Regions from separate parts of the Dyella sp. 05T440 genome, predicted to be linked through region 3. Evidence: predicted binding sites of a transcription regulator. Region 3 holds the regulator's gene; each other region holds the start of a gene.

Region 1 (4,749 bases), on a different contig from region 3:
GGCGCCCCACGAACGCGGCAAGCGCGTGCGCGCCGCGCTGGAGAAGGTCGGGCTGCTCGCCTACGAACGGCAGCTGCCGGCCACGCTTTCGGCGGGCGAGCAACAGCGCGTGGGCATTGCCCGCGCCATCGTCGCCAAGCCCACCCTGCTGATCGCGGACGAACCCACCGGCAACCTCGATCCCACCCTGGCAGTGGAGATCATGGGTCTGTTCGCCGAGTTCCAGAACGTCGGCACCACCGTGGTGATCGCCAGCCACGATTTGCCACTGATCAAGCGCATGAAAAAGCGCGTGGTCGTGCTCGATCACGGTCGCCTGGTGGCCGATGTGGCCGCGCAGGAGGTGCTATGAGCAACCAGTCCGAATTTCCGATGGAAAGCCCGCTGCTTTCCGACCAGAGCCGCGGCATCCGCACCAAGGCGCGCCCGGTGGCGAGCTGGCGCGAACACCACGGCTGGAGTGCGGCGGCCAGCCTGCGTCGACTAATGTCGCGCCCGGTGGGCACCTTGCTCACCGTTGCCGTGATGGCCATTGCGCTGGCGCTGCCGCTCACCTTCTATTTGTTGCTGGGTAACCTGCAGAAGATGGGCGATGCGCTGGGCCAGAACCAGACCATCAGCGTATTCCTGCAGCCGGGGCAGAGCGTCTCCTCCGCCGACATGATGGCCAAGAAGCTGCGCGAGCGCAGCGAAGTCGCCGGCGTGAAGCTGAAGTCGCCCGACCAGGGCATGGACGAGCTGGCCAAGATGCAGGGCTTCTCCGGCGCGCTGCATACGCTGGACATCAACCCGCTGCCGTTCGTGCTGGAAGTGCAGCCCAAGGCGGGCGCGAGTGCCGACAGCGTGGATCGCCTCGTCGCCGACATGCGCGGCATGTCGGGCGTGGATCAGGTGCAGGACGGCGGCACGTGGCGGCAGCGTCTCGAAGCGCTGCTCGGCGTCGGCGAACGCATCGTGATGATTCTTGCCGGACTGCTGGCCGTGGCCGTGCTGCTGGTGGTGGGTAATACCGTGCGCGTGGATATCGCCAGCCGGCACGAGGAAATCGGCGTGTTGATGCTGGTGGGGGCGAGCCGCGCCTTCGTGCGTCGTCCGTATTTGTATGCGGGCATCTGGTACGGGCTGTTCGCCGGCGTGCTGGCGGTGGGCTTCGCCGTGCTGGTCGAGCTGGCGCTGGCCGAGCCGGTGCAGCGCCTGGGTCAGGTGTATGCCGGCAAGCTGCAGGTCGATGTGCTGCCGATATGGTTGCTGGCTGCCGTCCCGGTGGCTGCGGCCGTGCTCGGCTGGCTGGGCGCCCGCCTGGTCAGCGCCTGGCAATTGCGCAAGGCGGCATGAAGCGTGCGCCGGCTCACGCCCGGAGCAATGTTGTCATGCAAGCTTGGTGGGGATGGTGCAGCATGCCCGCTCGGGGTGACCGGGGAAGCACCGGCATGACGTCGGCGGGTACAGCTGGACACTACGTGGGTGATTGGGGATGAGCGGAAGTTTCAGCAGTCGAGTGGTGGGAACAGCGCCTAGGGTGCTGGTGGTGGATGGCTCTAAAGTCGTGCGCCAGCTGATCTCCCGCGTGCTCAAGAGCGAACTGCCCGACAGCGACGTGGTGGGTGCCGGCAGTGGCGCCGAATCCAAAGAACTGTTGGAGGCCGGTGCGTTCGACTTCATCACCATCGCGTTGCGCCTGCCCGACATGGACGGGCTGGAACTCGCCCGCCATGTGCGCGAATCCGCCGCCCAGGCTTATGTGCCCATCGTGGTCGTCTCGGGCGATGTCGACGGTCGCCTGCACAGTCGCACGCTGGGCGAGCACGTCACCGATTATTTCGACAAGTCGCTGGGGTTCCAGGCGCTGGCGGAATTCATCCGTGGCTACGTGAAGCCCGTCGATTCGGCCGAAGGCGAAGTGCTCTACGTGGAAGACAGCCGCGTGGTCGCGCTGGCGACCCGCCGCATCCTCGAAAAGCACGGCCTGACCGTCTATCACGTGGTCAGCGTCGAGGACGCCCTGGTGTTGCTGGACAAAGCCAAGGAACAGGACAAGGTCGGCGCGGACATCGTGCTCACCGACGTCAGCCTCAAGGGCGAGCTCACCGGCGGCGACCTGCTCGAGCGTATTCGCCGCGAATATCAGTACAGCAAGGGCAGGCTGCCCGTGCTGGTGATGACGGGCGACGAGAATCCGGCCAACCAGGCTGCGCTGCTGCGCGCCGGCGCCAACGATCTGGTCGAGAAGCCGATCGAGGAAAAACTGCTGATGACCAAGCTGCTGTTCCAGTTGCGTGTATCCCAGCACCTGCGCGAGCGGGGCGAGGCGGCGTGACGGAACATCCGGTAAGGCTGGAGCCGTCCTGGAAGGACCGCATCGGCGAGTATCTGGCGCGCCCGGACATGCGCGCGCTGTCCGACTTCCTGCGCAGCGAAAAGCAGGCCGGCAAGGTGATTTATCCGCCGGGTCCGGAGATTTTCGCCGCCTTCGACCACACACCATTTGATGCCACGCGCGTGGTGATCCTGGGCCAGGATCCGTACCACGGTCCGAACCAGGCGCATGGCCTGTGTTTCTCGGTACGGCCGGGCGTGGCCACGCCGCCGTCGCTGCTGAACATCTTCAAGGAGATCCAGCGCGACCTGGGTTTCCGGGCGCCTGACCACGGCTGCCTCACCCCTTGGGCCGACCGCGGCGTGCTGCTGCTCAATGCCACGCTCACCGTCCAGCAGGCCACCGCCGGCTCGCATCAGGGCAAGGGCTGGGAAGGCTTTACCGATGCGGCGATCGACGCGCTGAACCGCGAGCGGGAAGGGCTGGTCTTCATGCTGTGGGGTTCGTACGCCCAGAAAAAGGGCCAGCTGATCGACGGCAGCCGCCATTGCATTTTGCGCTCCGTGCACCCATCTCCTTTATCAGCGCATCGCGGTTTCATCGGCTGCGGGCACTTCTCGGCGGCGAACCAGTACCTGGAAAGCCGCGGCGAGCCGCCCATCGACTGGTCTTTGCCGATGCGGGCCGAACTAGCCTGAAACAGGCATTTCACGGCTGCTGAACCGCCCGATACGCATAGTGGAGCCTCCCCGGGGTGCCTGCTGGACAGGTGCCTCAAATTCCTGTACTATTGAGTACATCAAAGGTCCCGGAACCTTTCGGGGCCTTTAGCACTCGTAATACCCGAGTGCTAAGCTGATTCCCTCACAGGAGGTTCCGTCCATGTCTCAAGCTTTGGTGACCGCCAACCTGCCGGTGCCGAGTGTCGTCGGCAGCCTGGATGCTTATATCTCGGCGGTCCATCGGATTCCGGTGCTCAGCCAGGACGAGGAGCAGGCGCTGTCGCGCCGCTACAACGAACAGGAAGACCTTGAATCCGCCCGCAAACTGGTCATGTCCCACCTGCGCTTCGTGGTGCACGTGGCGCGTGGCTACAGCGGCTATGGTCTGCAGATCGCCGACCTGATCCAGGAAGGCAATATCGGCCTGATGAAGGCTGTGAAGCGATTCGACCCGGATCAGGGCGTGCGCCTGGTGAGCTTCGCCGTGCACTGGATCCGTGCCGAAATGCACGAGTTCATCCTGCGCAACTGGCGCATCGTCAAGGTCGCCACGACCAAGGCGCAGCGCAAGCTGTTCTTCAACCTGCGCAAGAGCAAGAAGCGCCTGGGCTGGATGAACGCCGAAGAAGTCCGCACGGTGGCCAAGGATCTGGGCGTGCCCGAAGCGACGGTGCGCGAGATGGAATCGCGTCTGTCGGGCCGTGACATTGGCTTCGAAGCCCCGGCGGATGCCGAGGACGATGCCAAGCCGGCACCGGAAGCGTTCCTGATCGACGATGGCGCCGACCCGTACGACAACGTGGCCGATGCCGACCAGGCCGACAACCAGCTCGACACCTTGTCGGCGGCGTTGAAGAACCTGGACGAGCGCTCGCGCGACATCATCCAGCGCCGCTGGTTGAACGAAGACAAGGCCACGCTGCAGGATCTTGCGGACGAGTACGGCGTTTCCGCCGAACGCATCCGCCAGGTCGAGGCCAACGCCATGAAGAAGATGCGCGGCCTGTTCGCGGCCTGATTCTTCTCTGTCGGCGTAAGATGACAAGCGGCCCCTCCAGGGGCCGTTTGCCTTTGCGAGGACACGGCTGTCCCCGCGTTCTCACCACCGGATCCCCGTTTGTAGTGCCGTCATGCCCCGAGTGCTGGTCATCGAAGACGACGAAACCACCGCGCGAGAAATCGTCGCGGAGTTGAGCGCGCACGGCATGTTCGCGGAATGGGTGGCCAACGGCCGCGATGGCCTGGCGCATGCGCTACAAGGCGGCTACGACCTGATCACGCTGGACCGTATGCTGCCCGGCATGGATGGCATCGACGTGGTGGCCGAATTGCGCCGTGCCGGCAGCGATGCGCCGGTGCTGATGATCAGCGCCTTGAGCGATGTCGACGAGCGCGTGCGCGGCTTGCGCGCGGGCGGCGACGACTACCTCACCAAGCCCTTCGCGCCGGATGAAATGTCGGCGCGCGCGGAAGTGCTGCTGCGCCGTCGCCAGCCGCAGTCAGTGCAGCGCCTGCGCGTGGCCGACCTGGAGCTGGATCTGGTCAGCCACGTGGCGTATCGCGGTGGCCAGCCGCTGACCCTGCTACCCACCGAATATCGCCTGCTCGAATTCCTGATGCGCAATTCCGGGCAGGTGCTGACCCGCACGATGATTTTCGAGACGGTGTGGGGTTTCCATTTCGATCCCGGCACCAATGTGATCGACGTGC
Region 2 (4,749 bases), on a different contig from region 3:
CCGGCGGGCCCCTGGATGCAGCCGAGGGCCAGCGTGTCGTCATCGATTAGCGTCATCACTAGGCGATAGAGCGTTCGGTCGTACGCATCGGTCAGCTCGACGGTGAGCTCGCCCTCGCATGACTTGAGCACACTCGGGCACAGATGCAGGCGCAGTTCGCTGCCGTCCTTGAGCCGCAGGGAACCAAGCGTGGCGCGGCCGCCCACGTACACCGCCTCGAACAGCTCCGCCGACCAGCGCTGCAGCAACAGCCGGTAGTGCGCCTGCACGGCCAGCACGCGATCCACGCGATGCCACTGACGATTGACGAAACGATGCAGATGTCGCTCCTGCAGCCGCGGATCGCGGTCCACGCAGGCCTGCAACAGCGGGTCCGACTGCAGGAACGCGAGGTACCACTGGTGCAACACCGGCATCGATAGCGCGCGCGCCACGTATTTCGCCGCTGCCAGCACGCGTTGCCCCAGATGCCCACGCCAATCGGTGCGTCCCCACAACGAACGCCACCATACGGACAGCCCAGGGTGGCCTTCCTTGGCCGCACTCTCCTTGGGTCCAGTCACCTGCGGGTCGGGCAAGCCCGCCCACCAGAGTTCGCGCTCCAGGGAGCGTTGCGCCGCGTAAGCGCAGCCGCTAGCGGCGAACACCAGATCGGCGTCCAGGGGCTCCTCTCCTGGCTGAAGATTCCGTTCGTTCAAGGCTCGCCGACCCGCATGGTGACTGTGACAAGGACTAAGACGGCCAGGCGAGTCAAAACGGAAATGGTCAGCGCCATTTTTTTGAATTTTCTTTCCGCCAAAAAGAAAAACCCCGCACGAGGCGGGGTTTTCCTTCTGTTGCGATGCCTGGAGGCGAGGACTTAGAAGTCCATGCCGCCCATGCCGCCCATACCGCCCGGCGCTCCGTGCGAATGGCCTTCGTCCTTCTTCGGCACTTCGGTCACGGCCGCTTCGGTCGTGATGATCGAGCCGGCCACCGAGGCGGCGAACTGCAGGGCCGAACGGGTGACCTTGGTCGGGTCCAGGATGCCGAAGGCGATCATGTCGCCGAACTCGCCGTTGGCAGCGTTGTAACCAAAGTTGCCGTTGCCTTCCTTCACCTTGTTCAGGACGACGGACGGCTCGTCACCGGCGTTGGAGACGATGGCGCGCAGCGGCGCTTCCAGCGCACGACGGGTGATGGCGATGCCCAGGTCCTGGTCGGTGTTCTGACCCTTCAGGCCTTCCAGCGCCTTCAGCGAACGGATCAGCGCGACGCCGCCGCCCGGGACCACGCCTTCTTCAACGGCTGCGCGCGTGGCGTGCAGGGCGTCTTCGACGCGGGCCTTCTTTTCCTTCATCTCCACTTCGGTGGCGGCGCCAACCTTGATGACGGCCACGCCGCCAGCCAGCTTGGCCACGCGCTCCTGCAGCTTCTCGCGGTCGTAGTCCGAAGAGGTCTCTTCGATCTGCGCCTTGATCTGGCCGATGCGCGACTGGATGCGCTCAGCTTCGCCGGCGCCGTCGATGATGGTGGTGTTTTCCTTGGTGATCACCACGCGCTTGGCGCGGCCCAGGTCGGTGATCGTGGCCTTTTCGAGGGCCAGACCCACTTCCTCGGAGATCACCACGCCATTGGTGAGGATGGCGATGTCTTCCAGGATGGCCTTGCGACGGTCGCCGAAGCCCGGCGCCTTCACGGCGGCAACCTTGACGATGCCACGGATGGTGTTGACCACGAGGGTGGCGAGGGCTTCGCCTTCCACTTCCTCGGCCACGATCAGCAGCGGCTTGCCGGCCTTGGCGACGGCTTCCAGCACCGGGAGCAGCTCGCGGACGTTGGAGACCTTCTTGTCGTGGATCAGGATGAACGGGTCGTCCAGTTCAACCTGCTGCGACTGCTGGTTGTTGATGAAGTACGGCGACAGGTAGCCGCGATCGAACTGCATGCCTTCGACGACGTCGAGTTCGTTCTCGAGACCCGAGCCTTCCTCGACCGTGATCACGCCTTCCTTGCCGACCTTCTTCATCGCGGTGGCGATGATGTCGCCGATGTTGGCGTCGGAGTTGGCGGAGATCGTGCCGACCTGGGCAATCGCCTTGTCGTCAGCGGTCGGGTTGGACAGCTTCTTCAGCTCGGCAACCGCGGCGTTGACGGCCTGGTCGATACCGCGCTTGAGATCCATCGGGTTCATGCCGGCAGCGACGGCCTTGAGGCCTTCCTGGATGAACGCCTGGGCCAGCACGGTGGCGGTGGTGGTGCCGTCGCCGGCGACGTCGGAGGTCTTGGAAGCGGCTTCCTTGACGATCTGCGCGCCGATGTTCTCGTACTTGTCGGCCAGTTCGATTTCCTTGGCGACGGAGACGCCGTCCTTGGTCACGGTCGGTGCGCCGAAGCTCTTCTCGATCACCACGTTGCGGCCCTTCGGACCCAGGGTGACCTTCACAGCGTTGGCCAGGGTATTCACACCCTTGAGCATGCGTGCGCGGACGTCTTCGCCGAAGCGGACTTCTTTAGCTGCCATTTCGTAATTCCTTCAAATGCGTTGAGTAGGTGGGAAGAGGTGCGGGAGAGGCGCTTAGCCTTCGATCACCGCAACGATGTCGTCTTCCTTGAGGAAGACCAGCTCTTCGCCGTCAATCTTGATTTCCTGGCCGGCGTACTTGCCGAACAGCACGGTGTCGCCTTCCTTCACGGACATCGGGCGGACCTTGCCGTCTTCCAGGATGCGGCCGGAGCCGGCAGCGATGACCTTGCCGCGGGTCGGCTTTTCGGTGGCGCTGTCGGGAATGACGATACCGCCAGCGGAGACGCGCTCTTCTTCGAGGCGCTTGACGATGACGCGATCGTGCAGCGGACGCAGTTTGCTCATGGGTGGGCTCCAGCTTCGTTTGGATGGTTGAACAAGATTCGGGACCCCGGAGCGGCGCCTGGGTGGCGCTTGTTAGCACTCCCCGGAGGTGAGTGCCAATTCTAACGACGCAAATGCCCCCTGCAAGAGGCGCCCGTCCGATGGCTGAGTCTTCCAATGGGGGAGCGGCGGGGGCCTTTCAAGGCGCATTGGGCCGAAAAGTCACCGATCGTGCTATCGACAGAGGCCTGCGGACGGCCGACCATGCCGGCCTGCCCCCCACCAGGACCCGCCCGTGAGCGATGAGCCTACGCTGCGCCAGGAGCTCGTGAACCAGGGTGCCAGGCTGGCCGTGAGCGGCCTCAGCCAAGGCACCTCGGGGAACCTAAGTGCCCGCTGCGGCGAGGGTTTTCTGATCACGCCCAGCGGCACGCCGTATGAGGAGATCACGGTGGAGGGTATCGTGTTGGTGGATCGGGACGGCCAGTGGCCGGGCTCGCAGCGACCTTCCAGCGAGTGGCGCTTCCATCGGGACATCTACCTGGCCCGGCCCGACGCCCAGGCCATCGTCCACGTGCACCCGCCCTATGCCACGGCGCTGGCCATGTGCCGCCGGGACATTCCGCCCGCCCACTACATGATCGCCGTGGGTGGTGGGGACTCGATCCGCTGCGCCGGCTACCACACCTATGGCACCCAGGCCCTGTCCGATGCCGTGGTGGCAGCGTTGGAGGGCCGACTGGCCTGCCTGATGGCCAACCACGGCATGATCGCGCTGGGCAGTTCGCTGGCGCAGGCCATGTGGCGCGCCGTGGAGGTGGAAAATCTCGCCCGCCAGTACGCCCTGTCCTTGCAGGTCGGCACGCCGGTCATGCTCACCGATGAGGAGGTGGCCGCGGTGCTGGAGAAATTCGCCCACTACGGATTGATGTCGAGGTCGTGATGTCTGAAACCGTCCTGCTCTGCTATTGCACCTGTCCCGATGTGGCCAGCGCGCAGCACCTGGCCGAGGCCCTGGTGGGCGAACGCCTGGCTGCCTGCGTGAACCGCATCCCCGCGGTGTCGTCCACCTATCGCTGGAAGACCAAGGTGGTCACCGACAATGAAGAACTGCTGCTGATCAAGACCACGGCCGCGCAGTTCGCCGCGCTCAAAGAGCGCCTGCTCAGCCTGCATCCCTATGAGTTGCCCGAGCTGATCGCGGTGCCGGTGACCGAGGGGCATGCGCCTTACCTCGACTGGGTGCGCAATCCAGGCTGATGTTTGGCGTCGCGCGTGACGGGATTCCCACTGCGCCGCATTGACTAGACAGTCGGCGCCGACTGTCGATGTCCGCGTCACCGGCGCGCCATCGCCGCTCGCCAGCATGCCTCTCCATCACGGGAGGCGATATGACGTTCGAACTGGCGGTTTTCGATATGGCCGGCACCACGGTCTACGATCCGGACCTGGTGGCGCAGGCGCTGCAGGACGCGCTGGCGCAGGCTGGCTGCCACGCGTCGCTGGCGGATCTGCGAGCCCTGATGGGCTACACCAAGCCGGCCGCCATTCGCAGTTTGCTGGCGGCGCACGACCTGCCGGCGGACGACTCACAGGTGGCGCAGGTGCACGCGGATTTCGTCCAGCGCATGCTCGATTGCTACCGGACACACGACGCCGTGCGCCCGATGACCGGGGCAGAAGAGCTGTTCGCCTGGTTGCGGCAGCAGGGCGTGAAGATCGCGCTCAACACGGCGTTTTCGCAAGACATCGCCGAATGCCTGATCGAACGCTTCGGCTGGCGCCAGCGCGGCCTGATCGATGCCGCGATCTCGGCGGATCGCGTTGCCCAGGGTCGGCCCGCGCCCGACATGATCCGCGCGTTGATGGCGACGTGCGGCGTCAGCGATGCCACGCGCGTCATCAAGATGGGCGATACC
Region 3 (4,749 bases):
GAAGTCTTTCACCGACTCCTGCACCTTGGGCATGCGGGTCTGGCCACCGACGAGGATCACCTCGTTGATGTCGGACACGCGCAGGCCGGCGTCATTCAACGCGGTGCGGCACGGCTCGATGGTGCGCTTGACCAGGTCTTCCACCAGCGCTTCGAGCTTGGCGCGGGTCAGCTTGATGTTCAGATGCTTCGGACCGGAGGCGTCGGCCGTGATGTACGGCAGGTTCACTTCGGTCTGGTGGCTGGAAGACAGCTCGATCTTGGCGCGCTCGGCGGCGTCCTTCAGGCGCTGCAGTGCGAGCGGATCCTTGCGCAGGTCCATGCCCTGGTCTTTCTTGAATTCTTCGACGAGGTAGTCGATGACGCGCATGTCGAAGTCTTCGCCACCCAGGAAGGTGTCGCCATTGGTGGCCAGCACTTCGAACTGCTTCTCGCCGTCGACTTCGGCGATCTCGATGATGGACACGTCGAAGGTGCCGCCGCCGAGGTCGTACACGGCGATCTTGCGGTCGCCGCCCTTCTTGTCCAGACCGTAGGCCAGTGCGGCGGCGGTCGGCTCGTTGATGATGCGCTTGACGTCCAGGCCCGCAATGCGGCCGGCGTCCTTGGTGGCCTGGCGCTGGCTGTCGTTGAAGTAGGCCGGCACCGTGATCACGGCTTCGGTCACCGGCTCGCCGAGATAGTCTTCGGCGGTCTTCTTCATCTTCATGAGGACCTTGGCCGAGATCTCCTGCGGAGCCATCTTGCGGCCATCAGCCGTTTCGACCCAGGCGTCGCCGTTTTCGTGCGCCACGATGCCGTAGGGCACGATGTGCAGGTCTTTCTGCACTTCCGCGTCGGTGAACTTGCGGCCGATCAGGCGCTTCACCGCGTAGAAGGTGTTCTTGGGGTTGGTCACGCTCTGGCGCTTGGCCGGCGCGCCCACCATGACTTCGTTGTCCTTGGTGAAAGCGACGATGGACGGCGTGGTGCGATCGCCTTCCGAGTTCTCGATGACCTTGGCGGTGGTGCCGTCCATCACGGCAACGCACGAGTTGGTCGTGCCCAGGTCGATACCGATGATTTTACCCATGTTGTTTACTCCCGAATTCTTTAAGCGACCCCTCGGCCGCAACTGTTTTGTCAGATGGGGTTTGCCGCGTGGCATCTCAATGCCGACAAGACCCCGGATGCCTTGCCACCGTTGCCGACAGGGGACGCCATTCAGGCGTCCTCGACCGCCGGCGCGGGCGTCATTCCTTGGCGACCGCCACCAACGCCGGGCGCAGCAGCCTGTCGTTCAACACGTAGCCCTTCTGCAGCACGTTGACGACCGTGTTGGGGGCCGCGCCCGGGGCCTCCACCATGCTCACCGCGTGATGCCGCTCCGGATCGAGCGGCTGACCCAGCGGATCGACCTGCACCAGGCCGTTGTTCTCGGCGATCTTCAGCAGCGACTTGAGCGTGAGTGCAATGCCCTCGCGCACGCTGGCGATATCACCGCCTTCCACCTGCAGACCGCGCTCCAGGCCGTCATAGACCGGCAGCAGCTCGTTGAGCAGCTTCTCGTTGGCGAAGCGGCGAGCCTGCTCCACGTCGCGATGCAGTCGGCGACGCTGGTTCTCGATTTCCGCCTTTTCGCGCAGCACGGTGTCGCGCAGCTCCACGTTGCTGGTTTCCAGTTCGGCGATACGCGACTTCAGCGCTTCCAGTTCGGCGCTGCCCGTCTCACCCTGCTGGCCTGGCGTCTCGTTGGACACCGTTGGGTCGTTGCTTTGCATGAATCACTCCAAGCCTTATCCGTGGCCGGTGCATCGCGCACCAACCGTCAAACACTTGCGGGTAAAACCCCGCCTCCCGAGCGGGTTATAAGGTCGTAGCGACGCGATTCAAGGCGTCGCTAAGCAATCCGGCCGTGGCTTGTACCACGGGAATCACCCGTTCATAGGCCATGCGGGTGGGTCCGATGACCCCCACCGCGCCCAGCACGCGACCCTGCGCACCATAGCTGGCCGTGACCACACTGCAACCATCCAATGCGGCAAAACCCGATTCTTCGCCGATAAACAGCCTCACGCCGGGGGCCTTGGCACACACTTCCATCAGCTGCAGCAGCTCGTTTTTCTGCTGGAAGGCCTCGAACAGCTCGCGCAGGCGCTCTAAGTTCGCTAGTTCCGAATAACCCATCAAGTTGGTCTGGCCGCTGACCAGCACGTCGTCGCTTTCGGTCTGGGGCGCGAACGAGGCCGCGGCCAGTTCCACCGCGCTGGACATCAGGCGGTTGAGTTCGCCGCTGGTCTCGCGCAACTCGCGCAGCAGATGGGCGCGGATATCGTCCAGGCGCAGGCCGGCGAACTGGGTATTGAGGTAGTTGGCGGCGTGCTCCAGCTCGCGCGCGTCCAGCGGCTTGGCCAGCTGCACAATGCGGTTCTGTACCTGGTTGTCCGAGAACACCAGGATCACCAGCACGCGGGCGTCCGGCAGGGCCACGAAATCGATGTGGCGCAACGGGAAATCCGCCTGGCGCGGCACGGTGACCACGCCGGCGAACTGCGTCATGGCCGAAAGAAGCGTCGACACATTGCCCAGCAGGTCGCGGGTGGTGGTGGGGCCCGGCGGCAGCTCGCGGCGCAGGCGGGCCATCTCGTCCTGAGGCAGCGGCTGCAGTTCGATCAGGCTGTCCACGAACAGGCGCAGGCCGCGCGGCGTCGGCACGCGGCCGGCCGAGGTATGCGGCGAGGCGACCAGGCCCGCCTCTTCCAGGTCGGCCATGATGTTGCGGATGGTGGCCGGGCTGACGTCCAGGCCGGACGAACGCGAAAGCGTGCGCGAGCCGACAGGCTCGCCATCGGCGAGGTACTGGGCGATCAATGTGCGCAAGAGGCGTCGTGCGCGGGCATCGAGAGGGGCGGCTGGCATGCTGTATCGCTTCGTGAGACACACAAGAAATAAGGTCTTGCGGGAAAGTTTGCAAGAAACGGGGATGAGGGATCGGTCGCGAGGGTGCAAAAACGGATGCCGGTGATCTGCCGGACGCCGAAGTGCGCGCCCCCACTACCCGCTCCCCGGCCCCATCCCCTTACAATCCCCCGACTTCACCAAGCCGCCACCCATGCTCACCTCGCTCTACGTTCGTCATTTTGCCGTCGTCGAAGAAGCCGAGATCGCCTTCGGCCCCGGCCTTACCGTGGTCAGCGGCGAGACGGGCGCCGGCAAATCCCTGCTGGTGGACGCGCTGATGCTGCTGGCCGGCGCGCGCGCCGACAGCGGCATGGTCCGTGCCGGCAGCGACCGCGCCGAACTCACCGCCGAGTTCGACCTGACGAACCTGCCCGAAGCCCGCGCCTGGCTGAGCCGGGAGGAACTGGACGACGAAGACAGCTGCCAGCTGCGCCGCGTGATCCGCGCCGAGGGCAGCTCGCGCGCCTGGATCAACGGCCGTCCGGCCAATGCCAGCCAGCTCGGCGAGCTGGCCACGCTGCTGGTGGAAATCCACGGCCAGCACGAGCACCAGGCCCTGCTCTCGCGCGCCCATCAGATGGAGCTGCTCGACGCTTATGCGGGCAATGAAGCCCTGGTGGCGCAGGTACGTGAGCTGGCGCAGCAATGGCGCGAGCTCGGCAACCGCATCCGCAAGCTCAGTGGCGGCGACGACCGCGAGCAACGCATCGAACTGCTCAGCCACGAACTGGGCGAACTGGAAAAGTGGGCGCTGCCGCCGGACGATCTGGCCGAGCTGGAAGCCAGCCACAAACGCCTGGCCAATGCCGGCCGCCTGGCCGAAGGCGCCGGCGGCGTGGTGGAACTGCTCGATGGCGAGAGCGAATTCGCACTGCGTCGTGCGCTCGGCCGCGCCCAGCTGGAAATGAGCAAGCTCGCCGCGCTGGACGATCGCCTGGCCCCGCTGCTGGAGCTGCTGGACAACGCCTCCATCCAGCTCAGCGAAGCGGCCGATGGCCTGGGCCGTTATGCGCTCGACGTCGATCTCGATCCCAACCGCTATGCGGAAGTGGATACGCATCTCACGCGTCTGCACGAACTGTCGCGCCGCCATCGCGTAACGGTGGCCGAGTTGCACGACAAGGCCGGCACGCTGCGCATCGAATTGAGCGAACTGGAAGGCGCCGGCGACGCGTTGGAAAAACTGGCCAAGCAGCGCACGCGCCTGCAGCAGCAATACGACGAACAAGCCGGCCAGCTCAGCCAGGCACGCCAGCAGGCTGCGGAACGCCTTGGCGGCGAAGTCAGCATCCTGATGGGCGAGCTGGGCATGAGCGGTGGTCGCCTGGTGGTGGAGCTGGAAGCGACCAACGAAGGTGATCCCGATGTGCAGGGCCACGAACGTTGCGAACTGCTGGTCAGCGCCAACCCCGGCCAGCCGCCGCGCGCGCTGCGCAAGGTGGCCTCGGGCGGCGAGCTGGCGCGCATCAGCCTCGCCATCGAAGTGGCCACACTGGGCAAGGACACCGTCGGCACCATGGTGTTCGACGAAGTGGATACCGGCATCGGCGGCGCCGTCGCTGAAGTGGTGGGACAGAAGCTGCGCGCACTCGGCGCGCAACGCCAGGTGCTGTGCGTGACCCATCTGCCGCAGGTCGCTGCGCAAGGCCACGCGCATCTGCGCGTGAGCAAGGACAGCGATGGCGAGTCGACGCGTACGCGTATCGAGAAGCTCGATGCCAATGGTCGCCGCGATGAGCTGGCGCGCATGCTGGGCGGTGTGGAGATCACTCGCGAAACGCGGGCGCATGCGAAGCAGATGCTGGAGCGG

What was found. The regulator HrcA, encoded in region 3, represses chaperone genes, less so after heat shock. The targets are predictions, from matches to a motif close to TTNGCACTCNNNNNNNNNGAGTGCNAA.
Region 1: the regulator HrcA is predicted to act here: its motif matches at 3,145-3,171, upstream of rpoH (RNA polymerase sigma factor RpoH).
Region 2: the regulator HrcA is predicted to act here: its motif matches at 2,924-2,950, upstream of groES (co-chaperone GroES).

What each region holds. Positions count from the first base shown of each region.
Region 1 is NZ_JBFTKN010000018.1:8,075-12,823, reverse strand. It holds gene ftsE (cell division ATP-binding protein FtsE) at 1-352, shown strand, start outside; gene ftsX (permease-like cell division protein FtsX) at 349-1,335, shown strand; gene AC1DE1_RS18775 (response regulator) at 1,475-2,317, shown strand; gene ung (uracil-DNA glycosylase) at 2,314-3,015, shown strand; gene rpoH (RNA polymerase sigma factor RpoH) at 3,200-4,057, shown strand; gene AC1DE1_RS18760 (response regulator transcription factor) at 4,170-4,749, shown strand, end outside.
Region 2 is NZ_JBFTKN010000014.1:54,925-59,673, forward strand. It holds gene AC1DE1_RS17080 (VirK/YbjX family protein) at 1-698, opposite strand, end outside; gene groL (chaperonin GroEL) at 860-2,503, opposite strand; gene groES (co-chaperone GroES) at 2,558-2,851, opposite strand; gene AC1DE1_RS17095 (class II aldolase/adducin family protein) at 3,126-3,773, shown strand; gene cutA (divalent-cation tolerance protein CutA) at 3,773-4,090, shown strand; gene AC1DE1_RS17105 (HAD family hydrolase) at 4,222-4,749, shown strand, end outside.
Region 3 is NZ_JBFTKN010000006.1:10,258-15,006, forward strand. It holds gene dnaK (molecular chaperone DnaK) at 1-1,071, opposite strand, end outside; gene grpE (nucleotide exchange factor GrpE) at 1,232-1,759, opposite strand; gene hrcA (heat-inducible transcriptional repressor HrcA) at 1,845-2,897, opposite strand; gene recN (DNA repair protein RecN) at 3,091-4,749, shown strand, end outside.